2 regions of the Pseudarthrobacter sp. MDT1-22 genome follow, and region 2 is predicted to be linked to the other one. Evidence: predicted binding sites of a transcription regulator. Region 2 holds the regulator's gene; the other holds the start of a gene.
What was found. The regulator HrcA, encoded in region 2, represses chaperone genes, less so after heat shock. The targets are predictions, from matches to a motif close to TTNGCACTCGNNNNNNNCGAGTGCNAA.
Positions count from the first base shown of each region.

Region 1: groES (co-chaperone GroES) is a predicted target of HrcA. The motif match lies at 2,136-2,162, and genes of this name have one in related genera.

Region 1 covers NZ_JBTNDK010000001.1:346,063-352,491, reverse strand. The annotation lists gene groL (chaperonin GroEL) at 1-1,603, opposite strand, end outside; gene groES (co-chaperone GroES) at 1,681-1,977, opposite strand; gene ACX80M_RS01745 (hypothetical protein) at 2,187-2,570, opposite strand; gene ACX80M_RS01740 (class I SAM-dependent methyltransferase) at 2,626-3,867, shown strand; gene ACX80M_RS01735 (shikimate 5-dehydrogenase) at 3,878-4,696, opposite strand; gene ACX80M_RS01730 (glycoside hydrolase family 3 N-terminal domain-containing protein) at 4,798-6,249, opposite strand.
Region 2 covers NZ_JBTNDK010000002.1:54,017-62,607, reverse strand. The annotation lists gene ACX80M_RS02175 (PhoH family protein) at 1-74, opposite strand, end outside; gene ACX80M_RS02170 (GerMN domain-containing protein) at 451-1,407, shown strand; gene ACX80M_RS02165 (16S rRNA (uracil(1498)-N(3))-methyltransferase) at 1,429-2,211, opposite strand; gene dnaJ (molecular chaperone DnaJ) at 2,214-3,341, opposite strand; gene hrcA (heat-inducible transcriptional repressor HrcA) at 3,419-4,432, opposite strand; gene ACX80M_RS02150 (DUF3097 domain-containing protein) at 4,580-5,428, shown strand; gene ACX80M_RS02145 (DUF4870 domain-containing protein) at 5,557-5,976, shown strand; gene hemW (radical SAM family heme chaperone HemW) at 6,046-7,275, opposite strand; gene lepA (translation elongation factor 4) at 7,312-8,591, opposite strand, start outside.

The sequences.
Region 1 (6,429 bases), on a different contig from region 2:
TGTGGCCTGCGTGCTCGTCTTCGTTAGCGGGCTTCTCCACTACGAGGGTCTCGGTGGTGAGAACCAGCGCAGCGATGGATGCCGCGTTGCGCAGGGCTGCACGGGTGACCTTGACCGGGTCGATGACACCGGCGGCGATCAAGTCCTCGTACTCGCCCGTCTTGGCGTTGAAGCCGTTGTTGGTTTCGAGCTCGGCAACCTTGGCGGTGACAACGTAGCCGTCGAAACCGGCGTTCTGGGCGATCCAGCGAAGCGGCTGGACCAGCGCGCGGCGGACGATGCCCACAGCAGCGGCGGCGTCGCCTTCGAGTGCCTTGACTGCAGGGTCCTCGTCGAGGGCCTTCAGTGCGTGGATCAGCGCGGAACCGCCACCGGCCACGATGCCCTCTTCGAGGGCGGCGCGGGTGGAGGACACTGCATCTTCGATGCGGTGCTTCTTTTCCTTCAGCTCAACTTCGGTGGCTGCGCCGACCTTGATGACACCGATGCCGCCGGCCAGCTTGGCCAGGCGCTCCTGGAGCTTTTCGCGGTCCCAGTCGGAGTCGGTGCGGGTCAGCTCGGCGCGCAGCTGGGAAACCCGGGCTGCGACGTCTTCTGCGGAACCGGCGCCGTCAACGATGGTGGTGTTGTCCTTGGTGACCGTGATGCGGCGGGCAGTACCCAGCACCTCAAGGCCAACCGAATCCAGGCTGAGGCCCAGTTCCGCGGAGATGACCTGCGCACCGGTGAGGGTGGCGATGTCCTGCAGCATGGCCTTGCGGCGGTCGCCGAAGCCCGGAGCCTTGACGGCAACAACGTTCAGCGTGCCGCGGATGCGGTTGACGATCAGCGTGGACAGGGCCTCGCCCTCAACGTCTTCCGCAATGATGAAGAGCGGCTTGGAGCTCTGCAGCGCCTTCTCCAGCAGCGGCAGGAAGTCCTGCACGGAGGAGATCTTGCCCTGGTTGATCAGGATAAGGGCGTCTTCGAGGACGGCTTCCTGGCGTTCGGAGTCGGTCACGAAGTACGGGGACAGGTAGCCCTTGTCGAACTGCATGCCCTCGGTGAGGACCAGCTCGGTCTGCGTGGTGGAGGACTCCTCGATGGTGATCACACCATCCTTGCCGACCTTGCCGAATGCCTCGGCGAGGAGCTCGCCGATTTCGTCGCTCTGGGCCGAGATTGCTGCCACGCTGGCAACCTGCGTGCCTTCAACCGGGCGTGCGTTCTCGAGCAGGCGGGCTGCAATGGCTTCTACGGAAACCTCGATGCCACGCTTAATCTGGCCCGGAGCGGCGCCCGCCGCAACGTTGCGCAGGCCTTCCTTGACCAGGGCCTGGGCGAGCACGGTGGCCGTGGTGGTGCCGTCGCCGGCAACATCGTTGGTCTTCGTGGCTACTTCCTTGGCCAGCTGCGCGCCAAGGTTTTCATACGGGTCATCAAGCTCAATTTCGCGGGCGATGGTGACGCCGTCATTGGTGATGGTGGGTGCCCCCCACTTTTTGTCGAGGACAACGTTGCGGCCGCGGGGGCCGAGCGTCACCTTGACAGTGTTGGCGAGCTTATCGATGCCGGCTTCAAGCGACCGGCGTGCAGCGTCGTTAAACGCAAGCTGCTTTGCCATGGTTTTGTCCTTTCAAAGACAGAACCCCGCACTGTTGTTCGGTCAGGGACGGAACAGCAGTACGGGGATCCAAAGAGTTACTTTACGACGATCGCCAGAACGTCGCGGGCGGAGAGCACGAGGTACTCGGTGCCACCGGTCTTGACTTCAGTTCCGCCGTACTTGGAGTAGATAACAACGTCGCCAACGGCAACATCGATCGGAACGCGGTTGCCGTTGTCGTCAAAGCGGCCGGGGCCTACTGCAACAACTTCGCCTTCCTGCGGCTTCTCCTGTGCGGAGTCCGGGATAACCAGGCCGGAAGCCGTGGTCTGCTCGGCTTCGAGCGGGCGGACAACAATACGATCCTCAAGAGGCTTAATAGAGACCGACACTCGGACCTCTCCTTCTACGTCAGCAAATTCATGGACAGTTGAGCTGCTTCGCCGTGGCTGGCAAACCGTCGTCGCGGTGCCGGCAGCAGCCTGGCTGGCAGCTCTTCATGTGTTAGCACCCTCCTAGGGAGAGTGCTAATGATGACTCTATGTATTGGTTAGCACTCGGTCAAGGCGAGTGCCAGAATTATGTCGCTGGCGAACAGCTGTTACCGGCCGGTGAGGTCTTCGAGATCGACGTCCTCGTCGCCGTCGTCCCCTTCCTCAACGGCGCCCCGCCGCAGGTACATCACCACGGCGCCGCCCACGGCAGCCAGCAGCGAGACCACCAGCAGGATGATGCCGCCTATGCGCGCCCCGGCGTAGAGGCCGCGGATCTCCTGTGCCTCGTCCGTGGCATCCTGGATGTTCTTGCCGCCCACGGAGTAGACGGTGGCGTTGAACGTGTCCAGGAGGAGGATGATTACCAGCAGCGCGACGCAGACCACGGCCACTGCGGATCCTGCAATCAGCGCGGGGCGGGCAAACTTCACCAGGTCCGGCTCTCTTTCTTGGGGTAGTCCGGACGGCTGGGTGCCTGCGCTGTCTTCCATGCCTTTAACCCTAGCGGGAACTGGCCGCCGGGCTACCTCCACTAGGCTTGAACCCATGGCTCAAGCACCGCAGGACCAGATCGCCCCACTGCTCACGAGCGAAGGCTGGGAGCTCCTGGCGTCCCTGGGCCCGTACCGCGAGGACAAGTCCTTGGAGCTCAACGCGGCCCTCCGCAAGGCCGGGCACTCCCCTGCACTGGTCTCCGCCGTCCTCACCCAGTCCCGGCTGCGCACCAAGGCGGAGCTGAAGTTCGGCGAGTTCGCCCGGAGCATGCTCTTCACGCAGGCCGGGCTGGAACAGGCCACGCGTCTCACGGTGGCCGCCAGGCATGCCGAGCGGTTTGCGCAGGCCGGTGTCCGCCACGTGGCCGATCTCGGCTGCGGCCTTGCCGCAGACTCCCTGGCCCTGGCTTCGATGGACATCACGGTCACGGCCGTGGAAATGGACGAAACCACGGCCGCCTGCGCCACGGTCAACCTGATCCCCTTCCCCAACGCCACCGTGGTGCACTCCGACGCCACCACCGTCCCGTTGGACGGGGTCGACGGCGTCTGGCTGGATCCCGCACGCCGTGTCACTTCCACCTCGGGTACCAAACGGATATGGGATCCTGAGGCGTTTTCACCGCCGCTGTCCTTTGTGGAATCGCTCGCCGCCACCGGGCGCGCCGTTGGCGTCAAAATGGGCCCCGGCATGCCGCACGAGTCAGTTCCCGCCGGCTGCGAAGCGCAGTGGGTATCGGTGGGCGGCGACGTCACCGAAGTGGCCCTGTGGTTCAACTCCGTGCGCCGGCCCGGAATCCGCCGTGCGGCGCTGCTGCTCGGCCCGCAGGGTGCCGCCGAGCTGACCAGCGCCGAAGACTTCGACGGCGGTCCCGCCGCGCCGGTGGGTCCGGCAGCGGGCTACCTGTATGAGCCCGATGGCGCGGTGATCCGCGCCGGCCTGGTGGCCGACGTCGCGCTTCAACTGGGCGGGCACCTGCTGGACGAGCACATCGCCTACATCTGCGCTCCGGAGCTGGTGGACACGCCGTTCGCCCGCGCCTACAAGGTCCTGGAAGTGATGCCGTACAACGTCAAGGCGCTCAAGGCCTGGGTGAAGGAGAACGGCATCACGGTGCTGGACATCAAAAAGCGCGGCACCTCGGTAACCCCGGAGGAACTGCGCAAGCAGCTGTTCGCCGGAAGCAAGGTGGCCGGGAAAAAGGCCGGACAAAAAACAGCCACCCTGGTCCTGACCCGCATTGGGGAGGACCGGGTGGCCATCTCGGTGGAACCTGTCCAAACGTTGTCCTAGTGGGCGCGTCCTACTGGGCGCGCATGAAATCCTCTGCCGCCCGGACCTGCTCATCGGTGGGCCGGACACCGGTGTAGAGCACAAACTGCTCGAGCGCCTGGATGGTGGCCACTTCGGCGCCGGTGATGACCTGTTTCCCGGCGCCGCGGGCCGCCTTGATCAGCGGCGTCTCCGCGGGCAGCGCCACGACGTCGAACACCACTTTGGCTGCGGCGATCGCATCTTCCGGGTAGGACAGCGAGTCCAGTTCCGGGCCCCCTGCCATACCGATGGGGGTGACGTTGATGATCAGGTCTGCCGTGCCGCCGTCGAGCGTTGCCCGCCACTGGAACCCGTACTGCTCTGCGAGCGCCCTGCCGGTGTCTTTGTTCCGGGCGATGACGGTGACGTCCGTGAAGCCGGCGTCCCGCAGGGCAGCGACGGTGGCCTTGGCCATGCCGCCGGCGCCCTGGACCAGCACCGAGTAGTCCGTGGGCACGGCGTTGCTTGCGAGGAGCTGCTCGATGGCGGTGTAGTCGGTGTTGTAGGCCTTCAGATGCCCATCAGTGTTCACGATTGTGTTGACCGAATCGATGGCTTTAGCGGAAGGATCCAGCTCATCCACGAGGGCCATCACGTCCTCCTTGTACGGCATGGACACCGCGCAGCCGCGGATTCCCAGGCCCCTGACGCCGGCGATCGCCTGGGCCAGGTCGGTGGGGGCGAAGGCCTTGTAGATCCAGTTCAGGTCCAGCTGGTCGTAGAGGTGGTTGTGGAACCGCGTCCCGTTGTTGCTGGGCCGGGCCGACAGCGAAATACACAGGGTCATGTCTTTATTCAGAATGGGCACCTGTCCATTAAACCCGTCTCGCCCAACTAGGTAGCGCTATCTGTCGTTTTGAGGTCTCAAAACGACAGATAGCGCTACCTAGTTGGGGTGGGTACTTTTCGTTACGGGCAGCCTGTCCCGGCCGGATAGCTTCCGACGGCGGCGGGCAGCTTTCCCGGGGCAGTCGCCTTGCCTGCCAACACGGCAACAAGGGCGTCAAAGGCGCCAGGCGTGCGGCCGTACAGCGCAATCTTCACCGGGGCAGTGGAATCCTGCAGCGGCCACGGCGCATCCAGTGCCACAGCGATATCGCCCCCAACCGGCCGACCGGCGTAACCGATGAGGCTGACCAGGGGGCCCGCCCCGGTGCCGAGCCCGGCCTTCGCTGCGGCAGCCTCAAACCGCGCCCGGTCCTGCGCTGATCCTCCGGCAATCCGGATGCTTCCCTCGACGATTGGCACGCCGCAGTGTCCGGACAGCACCGTGACGGCGGCCGCGGAGACCCGCGCCGAGGTGTCGGCGCCGCTGCCGGGGGCTGCGCTGGCGGGGGCCGACCGCGCAGGCGGCGACGTGACGCGGCCGCGCCAGGTCATCATGGTGGCCACGCGGACAGCTGCTTCGTCCAGGCGGGCCGCCGGCAGTGTTCCGGCCGCGACAGCGCTAACGACGGCTGCGTGGGCCTGCCCCACGTCCGTGGGCATCAGGAGCAGGTCCGCGCCCGCGGCGAGCGCCGCCGTTGCTGCGGAGCCTCCCGGGTATTGCTGCTGGACTGCGCCCATGTTGAGGGCATCGGTCACCGCCACACCCTTGAAGCCCATGCCGCGCAGCGCAGCATAGGTGGGGCCGGACAACGACGCCGGGACGCCGGGTTCCAGGGCCGGTACGGCGATGTGCCCGGTCATGACCATGGGCATACCGGCGGCGATGGCCGCCCGGAACGGCTTCCAGTCCCGGGCTTCGAGTTCTGCGATGCTCGCGGGCTGCACCGGGAGGTCCTGGTGCGAGTCAACGGTGACGGAGCCGTGGCCGGGGAAATGCTTGACGGCGGGCAGGACGCCGGCCTCCTGCATGCCCTGGGAAAACGCCACCGCCAGTGCTCCCGCCGCGTCCGGGTTGCCGGACATTGACCGGGCACCGATGGTGGGATCTGCTGGGCCGATGGTCACGTCCGCATCGGGGGCGAAGTCCACCGTGAAGCCCAGCGACGCGATCTCCGCGGCCAGAGCGCGGCCGGCGTCCTTGGCGAGTGGCGCATTGCCGGCAGCCCCGTAGCTCAGGGCCGTTGGCCATTCGGTCAGGGGCGCACCCAGCCGCGCCACAATCCCGCCCTCCTGGTCCACGCCGATGAGCCCGGGCCAGGGCCTGCCGTCGGCCTTGGCGGCCTGGGCCAGCCGGGCGTTGACAACACCCATGGCAGCCGGATCCGCCTGACCGCGCGCGTCGAGCGGAATGTTGTCGCCCATAATGATGGACCCGGCCAGATGGAGGCGTTCAATGGTGCCGGCCTGGGCTTCGGCGTCGGTACCGGCGTATACCGGCATCAGCACCTGGCCGGCCTTCTCCTCGACCGACATCGCCGCCACTGCGGCCGCGGCGGCATCCTGGTCCCGCTGTTCGGGGCCCCAGCCCAGCGGCAGCAGCCCGGAGTCAGGTGAGGGAGAAGCGGACGGAGGTGCCGTCGTCGGCCGCTCTGATTCCGGGGTTGAGGCCGGTGCAGGGCCAGAGGCCGCCGGGGCGGTGGCGGGAACCGCCGT
Region 2 (8,591 bases):
GGAAGTGAATGGGGGAATTCTCCGGCGGCGCGTTCAGTATTGAGCCGGCGCTTTCCGTTCGCTGATTCAGTCATGGTGCTGGCCCGCAGGCCCGTGGTCTCCTCCAGTTCGAAACTTAAATGCCGCCGACTGCTGCGTGGACGGGGCTGTTGCCGAGCACGCCGGAGCCAGCGGAGTCCTTCCATCTTACGCCAGGCGGCGCCTCCCAGCAGCGCCCGGTGGTCTCCGGCAAGGGCTCCCGTCACCGGCCTACTGCGGGACGGTCGGCGTCATTAGGTATCAACTTCATATCGGGCTCATATCGTTCCCGTTGCAGTTGCGCCGCCCGCCCGTATTCGGTCCTTTTGGCGGGGCTGGCTATGCGATGCTGGAAATCAAGGCCGTCGGGGGGACCGGCTCCCGAGGCCCAGGCCTCACCATTTCACCGCCAGGAAGGACAGGGCCACGAGAATGCCGGAAACAGCTACCCCCCTCACTTCCAAACGCGTCGCGCCGCGTTTTCGTCCGCAACGTTTCCTGGGCCTGCTGCCAGCATTCCTCCTTCTCACCGGTTGTATCGCGGAACCCAGCCCTGAGCCCAACCTGACGGCAAACTCCAGTGCTGCCGCCACCGGCTCCCCCGGAGCACCTTCCACCAGTGCGCCCCTGGAAACTACACAGTCCTCGAATAAGGCACCGGTCTACTGGATTGGCCGAAGCAACAGCAACGTGTTCCTATACCGGGAGTTCCGGGACGTGCCGGAGCAGGAGAATCCAGTGACCCGCGCCCTGCGGGCCATGATGTCCGAGAAGCCGCTGGACCCGGATTTCTTCACGCCTTGGCAGGATCCCGAGAAACTCGCCTCGTCCATCTCCGGCAAGAACGTCATTACCGTCGACGTCTCGGAGGATGCCTTTAACAGCAATCTCGACGCCGACATGGCCGGCCGCGCCATTCAGCAGCTGGTCTTTACCGCTACGGCAGCGGCTGCGAGTTCCGGCCTGATCGATTCCGGCCAGCAGATCCAGGTCAGGATCCTGGTGGATAGCCACACCGACTACGTTGCCTTCGACCACGTCCAGCTTGGCGCCCCCATGTCCCGAGCTGCCGGAATGGTGGCGCCCGTGTGGATCATCGATCCGCAGGAAGGGATGGACCTGGCCGGCGGAAGCGTCAAGATCACCGGCCGCAGCACCGTTCCGGGCGGTAAGCTCCGCTGGCAGATCCTGCGGGCCGAAGCGAACGGGAACAAGACGCCCTACCTCACCGGGGAGACCACTGCAGCTGCGGAAGCGGCCCAGTCCGGAGTGTTTACGCTTGCCCTTAGCCTGTCCGCCGGGAGTTACGAGCTCCGCGTTTCGCAGGTGGATGCGGCCGGCACCAGCCAGGAGCTGAATGTGGATACGCGGAACTTCAACGTCCGGTAGCAGCATGCGCAGCAGGCGGCCTCAGGATACCGGGGCTGTCCAGCGTCCCAGTACATCGCTCGCCAGAACAACCGCTGCCGGTCCGGCCGTGGATGACCTCAGGACGTGGTGTCCCAGGAGCGCCGTCACGGCGCCGGCGTCGCAAAGCCGGGTGACTTCGCGAGGACTGATTCCGCCTTCCGGGCCAACGATGAGCAGAATTTCCAGGGGTCCGGCGCCAGCCTGGTTGCCCTGCCATGCTTCCAGGACAGACCGGAGCGGCCGGACCGCGTCTTCGTGCAGGATTACGGCCAGATCCGCTGCCGCCACGGCCGCCCCAAGGCCTGGCGTTTCGACGGCGGCGCGCACCTCGGGGATCCAGGCGCGGCGTGCCTGCTTGGCGGCGGCAGTGACCACGGACTGCCATTTTGCGTGGGCCTTGGCCGCGCGCTCACCCTTCCAGCGGACAATTGATCGCTCGGACTGCCAGGGAACTACGGCATCGATCCCGAGTTCGGTTGCCGTTTCCACGGCCATTTCATCGCGGTCCCCCTTGGCCAGGGCCTGCACCAGCACCAGCCGGATATCGGGCCGGTCCTCCACCACGAGGGCGGAGCATTCCACGGTGAGCTCCGCGGGCGACGCCGAGACAACAGTTCCTGTCAGCCGCTTTCCGGCGCCGTCGGCAATGTCCACTGCTTCTCCGGGAGATAGCCGTTTTACGGTCACGGCGTGGCGTGCCTCCGGCCCTTGAAGGACAAAACGGGCACCGGGCACCAGCTCGTCCAGCGACCCGGCACCGCTGAAGAAAACGGGATTGCTCACCGTTACAGGTTACCGAACCGGTCCCGCAGCTTGGCAAAGACGCCGCCGCTGGCAGCCAGCTTGCCTTCCGTGAACTGCTCGCCCCGCAGCTTCGCCAGCTGCCGCAGGAGATCCTCCTGCGCGGCATCGAGCTTGGCCGGCGTCTCCACCTGCAGATGGACCATCAGGTCCCCGCGGCCGTAACCGCGCAGGTGCGTCACGCCGAGTCCACGGAGCGTGATGATCTCTCCGGACTGCGTCCCTGCCTTGACGTCGATTTCCTGCAGCCCGTCAAAGGTTTCCAGTGACAGCTCGGTGCCCAGGGCGGCGGCAGTCATCGGGATGTGCAGCGTTGCGTGCAGGTCGTCACCGTCGCGCGCGTAGGTGGCGTCGTTGTTGACCCGGAGTTCCACGTACAGGTCCCCGGACGGTCCGCCGGCCGGGCCTGCTTCGCCCTGCCCGGAGAGCTGGATCCGGGTGCCTGTGGCAACACCGGCCGGCACCTTGATGGTGAGCGACCGCCGGCTGCGGATGCGGCCTTGGCCGCTGCATTCGTTGCAGGGGTCCTTGATGACCGTCCCGAAGCCTTCGCAGCTGCCACACGGGGCCGCCGTCATGACCTGGCCCAGGATGGAGCGAACCGCCCGCTGGACCTGGCCGCTGCCGCCGCAGATATCGCAGCGCACAGGGTGGCTGCCTTCGCGGCAGCATGACCCGTTGCAGGTGGGGCAGGTGACGGCTGTGTCCACTTCGAGTTTCCGGTTGACGCCGAACACGGCATCGCGGAGTTCGATCCGTACACTGATCAGCGCGTCCTGGCCGCGGCGGACCCGGGACGCGGGGCCGGAGGTGCCGCCGGCCCCGAAGAACGTGTCGAAGATGTCCTGGAACGCGAAGCCCTGGCCGGAGTATCCGCCGCCGCCGAACCCGTTGTCGGTGCCGTTCTCATTGCCGGTGGTGTCATAGATCCGGCGCTTCTGCGGGTCCGAAAGTACCTCGTAGGCATGGGTCACGGCCTTGAAGCGGTCCGATGCATCGTCCCCGGGGTTTACGTCCGGGTGAAGAGTGCGGGCCAGCTTGCGGTAGGCCTTCTTGATCTCTTCCCCGGTGGCTTCCGGCGAGACTCCGAGGACGTCGTAGTGGCTGCTCAAAGTTCGTATCTCTTCCTTGTTGTACTGCCGGCAGCCGGGCTGCCGGCACTGCTCTTCGTGCCTGGACCGCGGTGCTGTTACGGACCCAGAATTCTTGAAAGGTAACGGGCTACTGCCCTGACGGCGGCCATGGTGGTGGGATAGTCCATCCGCGTAGGGCCGAGCACACCGATCTTGGCAGTGCTGTCTGGTCCGTAGCCCGTGGCCACCACGGAGGCTTCCGCGAGCCCGTCGTACGGGTTTTCACGCCCGATGCTGACTGCCACGCCCCTCGGATCCTGCGCCATGTCGCTCAGGAGGCGCAGCAGGACAACCTGCTCCTCGAGCGCTTCCAGGACCGGCCCGATACTGAGCGGAAAATCCACATTGGAGCGGGCGAGGTTCGCCGTTCCGGCCATGACCATGCGTTCCTCCCGGCTGCTGTGGGCGAGCGTTTCCAGCCCGTGGGCCAAGGCCTGGGCCGCCGCGCGTTGGCCCGGGCTGACGGACAAAACGACTCCCGGCAGCGAGGGGGTCAGCCGGCTCAGCGAGATGCCCGCGAGTGATCCGAGGAAGTGTGACCGCAGCGCGGCGATGGCGTCGTCGCCGAGGTCCTGGCCGATGTCGATCACGCGCTGCTCGACCTTGCCGGTGGTGGCGATGAGGACCACCAGGACCTGCCGGGGCGCGAGCAGGACGAATTCGATGTGGCGGATGGTGGCGCGGCTCAGATGCGGATACTGCACTACGGCGACCTGGTTGGTCAGCTGCGACAGCATCCTGACGGTCCTGTCAAGGACGTCGTCCAGATCGTCGGCGCCCTCCAGCAGCGACTGGATTGCACGCCGTTCCGCATGGGAAAGCGGCTTTACCGCTGAAATCTGGTCCACAAACAGCCGATAGCCTTTGTCTGTGGGGATCCGTCCGGCGCTGGTGTGCGGGGCCGTGATCAGGCCGTCGTCTTCCAAGGCCGCCATGTCGTTGCGGATGGTGGCACTGGACACGCCGAGGTGGTGGCGTTCCACGAGCGCTTTTGAACCTACTGGCTCGCGGGAGTGCACATAGTCCTCCACGATGGCGCGCAGTACTTCGAGTTTGCGCGGCTCGCTCATATTCCACCTCCATCCGTGGTCACTGCAGGGTTAGCACTCGACATGCCTAAGTGCTAACAGTCTAATATGAGTCACCCCGTTGTTAGCATTGGTACCGCTCCGGGCGAAATTCCGGGCCAGGATCTAGCGGCAAGGCGGAATCAATCCATGCAGTACCAGAACTGGGGTCCGCAGGAGATCACCGCGCCTGTGAGAAGCGAACTCCCCGAGGTCCCCGTGGAACGTGGCATGGTTCTCGAAGACGCCCAGTCAGGCTGGGTGGGAGCGGTGACCCGGGTGGAGAAGTCCGGGGGCATGCATGTCGTGGCCCTCGAAGACCGGCGCGGCAAGTCCCGGTCCTTCCGGCTGGGCTTCGGGTTCCTCCTGGAGGGGCAGCCCATCCGGCTCGTTCCCCCGGCGCCCAGGCAGGCCGCCCCCGTGGCCGCCGGCCGGACGGCGTCCGGCTCGTTCCGCGTGGCCGGCCAGCGCGCCCAGGTGGCCAAAGCCAGCAGAATCTGGGTGGAGGGAAAGCACGACGCCGAACTCGTGGAAAAAGTCTGGGGTGACGATCTCCGCGTAGAGGGCATCGTCGTCGAGCCTTTGCATGGCATTGATGACCTGGCAGGGGCGGTGGCCGCATTCGGTCCCGGTCCAGGGCGGCGGCTGGGGGTCCTGGTGGACCACCTGGTGCCGGACTCGAAGGAGTGGCGCATCGCGGCTGCCGTGATGGCCTCCCCCGGCGCGGTGGGGAATGTCCTGATCGTCGGGCACCCTTACGTTGACGTGTGGCAGGCCATCCGGCCCGCTGTACTGGGCATCGAGCAATGGCCGGTGGTGCCGCGCGGGCAGGACTGGAAGACCGGAATCCTGGCAGCGTTCGGCTGGCCGCACTCCACCAAGGAAGACATCGGGCTTGGCTGGCAAAAGCTGCTGGGCGCTGTCCGCAGCTACGCGGACCTGGAAGCATCACTCCTCGGGAGAGTGGAGGAAGTCATCGACTTCCTGACGGTGCCCTGACACCGGATCCGGCTCCTGGCGGCAGCATTTGGTGGCTGAACCAGTATTCTTGGTACTGCGGAGGCTGCCGTTGCTTCACTCCGGCATTCTCCAACCCAGCACCATTGCACTTTCGAAGGAAGAAAACCGTGGCACAAAACGCACGCGAGCACCGGGACGACCACGGCGGCCAGGGCCGTTCCGAGTACCAGGGCGTTCCGGCTAACGCGCTGCCCCTGACGGCCAGCGAAGACCGCCAGTGGGCCACACTGGCACACTTCGGCGGGATCCTCGGCTGTGTTCCGTCACTGCTGATCTACCTGATTTTCCGTGAGCGCGGGCCGTTTACCGCCCAGGAATCCAAGGAAGCGCTGAACTTCAGCCTGCCGCCCACCATCGCGGCGCTGGTGGCCAATCTCCTGGTGTTCATTCCGGTGGTGGGAAACATCTTCGCCGTCATCGCCACCCTGATCTGGATTGCCCTGACCTGCTTCTCCGTGGCCGCAGGTATCCATGTCAACAAGGGCCAGCCCCACCGTTACCAGTACAACCTGCGCTGGATCAAGTAGTCCCCACCGTCACCCTAAACCTCCTCCAGGGAACCCTGCGGGCGTGGGCCCACCAGCTTGTCCGGCAGGTCAGCCTGGCAGGATCCTTCGGACCACGGCGTCGGCCAGCAGGCGGCCCTTCAGGGTCAATACCAGCGTGCCGTGGAAGGCAGCCGGTGGCTCCACCAGGCCGTCGGCAATGAGCCCGGCCACGGCGTGACGGCCGTGGTCGCCCAGCGTTGACGTTGCCAGCCCCGACACGAGCCGGGCCTCAAGCATCACGCGCTCAACGTCGCGGGTTTCGGCGTCCAGCGTTTCCCGCCCGGCGGCCGGCGACAGGCCCTGAGCGAGCCGTCCGGCGTAGGCCGTGGGGTGCTTGACGTTCCACCACCGCACCCCGCCGACGTGTGAATGTGCACCTGGCCCGATGCCCCACCAGTCGTCCCCGCGCCAGTACGCGAGGTTGTGCCGGCATGCCTGCTCCGGCGTCCGGGACCAGTTGCTGACCTCATACCAGCTAAGGCCAGCAGCGCCGATCAGCTGGTCGGCGAGTTCGTATTTGTCGGCGTGGTCGTCGTCGTCGATTCCCGGGACTTCACCACGGCGGATCTGGGCCGCCAGCTTGGTGCCGTCCTCAACGATCAGCGCGTAGGCACTGATGTGGTCTGGCTCGTAGGACAGGGCCGTCTCCAGGGAGAACCGCCAGTCCTCCAGGGACTCCCCCGGCGTCCCGTAGATCAGGTCCAGGCTCACGGCCAGTCCGGCATCGCGCGCCCACTGCACCACCTGCGGCACGCGGCTGGGCGTGTGCGTGCGGTCCAGGACCTTCAGTACATGGGGAACGGCAGACTGCATGCCAAAGGAAACCCGGGTGAAACCGGCATCGGCCAGGACCTGAAGGGATGCAGGGGTGACCGAGTCCGGGTTTGCTTCGGTAGTCACTTCGGCGCCGGGTTCCAGGCCCCAGTGCCCGACGGCGGCCGTCAGGATCCGCGCTAGGTCTTCCGCCGGGAGCAGCGTGGGGGTGCCGCCGCCGAAGAAGACTGTGCTCAGCGGCCGGTCCGGGAGACCCGAGTTCCGCAGGACCGTGGCGGCAAAGTCGACTTCGGACACGGCCGTGGTGGCGTAGGCGTCCTGTGACGCCCCGCCGCCCAGCTCGGTGGCCGTGTAGGTGTTGAAGTCGCAGTATCCGCAACGAACAGCGCAGAACGGGATGTGCACGTACAGCCCGAAGGCCTGGTCCGCCGCACCGGCCACTGCCTGGGCGGGCAGCAGACCGTCCGACGGCGCGGGGTCACCGAGCGGAAGAATGCTAGGCATTGCAGGGGCCTCCGGTGTTGCCGGCCACTGTCATCACTACTTCTTGGCCTTGTCCTTGGACTCGTCGGTGGTCAGCGCAGCGATGAAGGCTTCCTGGGGGACCTCAACGCGGCCCACCATCTTCATGCGCTTTTTGCCTTCCTTCTGCTTCTCCAGCAGTTTGCGCTTACGGGAAATGTCGCCGCCGTAGCACTTGGCCAGAACGTCCTTGCGGATGGCGCGGATGCTTTCCCGGGCGATGATCCTGGAGCCGATGGCAGCCTGGATGGGCACTTCGAACTGCTGGCGGGGAATGAGCTCGCGCAGTTTTCCGGTCATCATTACACCGTAGGCATAGGCCTTCTCGCGGTGCGTGATGGCGGAGAAGGCATCCACCTGTTCGCCTTGGAGCATGATGTCCACCTTGACCAGGTCGGCCACCTGCTCGCCGTCGGCTTTCCAGTCCAGCGAGCCGTAGCCCCGGGTCTTGGATTTGAGGATGTCAAAGAAATCGAACACGATCTCAGCGAGTGGCAGCCGGTAGCGGATTTCGACCCTGTCCTCGGACAGGTAGTCCATGCCGCCAATAACGCCTCGGCGGCTTTGGCAGAGCTCCATGATGGCGCCCACAAACTCATTCGGCGCCAGGATGGTGGCAGCCACCATCGGCTCGCGGACCTCTGCGATCTTGCCGGAAGGGTATTCGCTGGGGTTGGTCACATGGACCACCTTCTTGTCCTCCAGCGTCACTTCATACTCCACGTTGGGGGCGGTGGAGATCAGGTCGAGATTGTATTCGCGTTCAAGCCGCTCCCTGGTGATTTCCAGGTGGAGCAGGCCGAGGAAGCCGACGCGGAAGCCGAAGCCGAGCGCGGCCGACGTTTCGGGCTCGTACACCAGTGCGGCGTCGTTGAGCATCAGCTTCTCCAGCGCATCGCGGAGCACCGGGTAGTCCGTGCCGTCCAGCGGGTACAGGCCGGAGAAGACCATCGGCTTGGCATCGGCATAGCCGGGAAGGGAGACTGTGGCAGGCTTGGCAAGGTTGGTGACGGTGTCGCCGACCTTGGACAGGCGGACGTCCTTCACACCGGTGATGAGGTAGCCCACTTCGCCAACCCCAAGACCCTTGGAGGGGGTGGGCTCCGGGGAGCTCACTCCGATCTCGAGGAGTTCGTGGGTGGCCCGGGTGGACATCATCTGGATGCGTTCACGGGGGTGGAGCATGCCGTCAACCACACGGACGTAGGTAACCACACCGCGGTACGTGTCGTAGACCGAGTCGAAGATCATGGCGCGCGCGGGGGCGTTCGGGTCCCCCACGGGGGCCGGCAGATCGC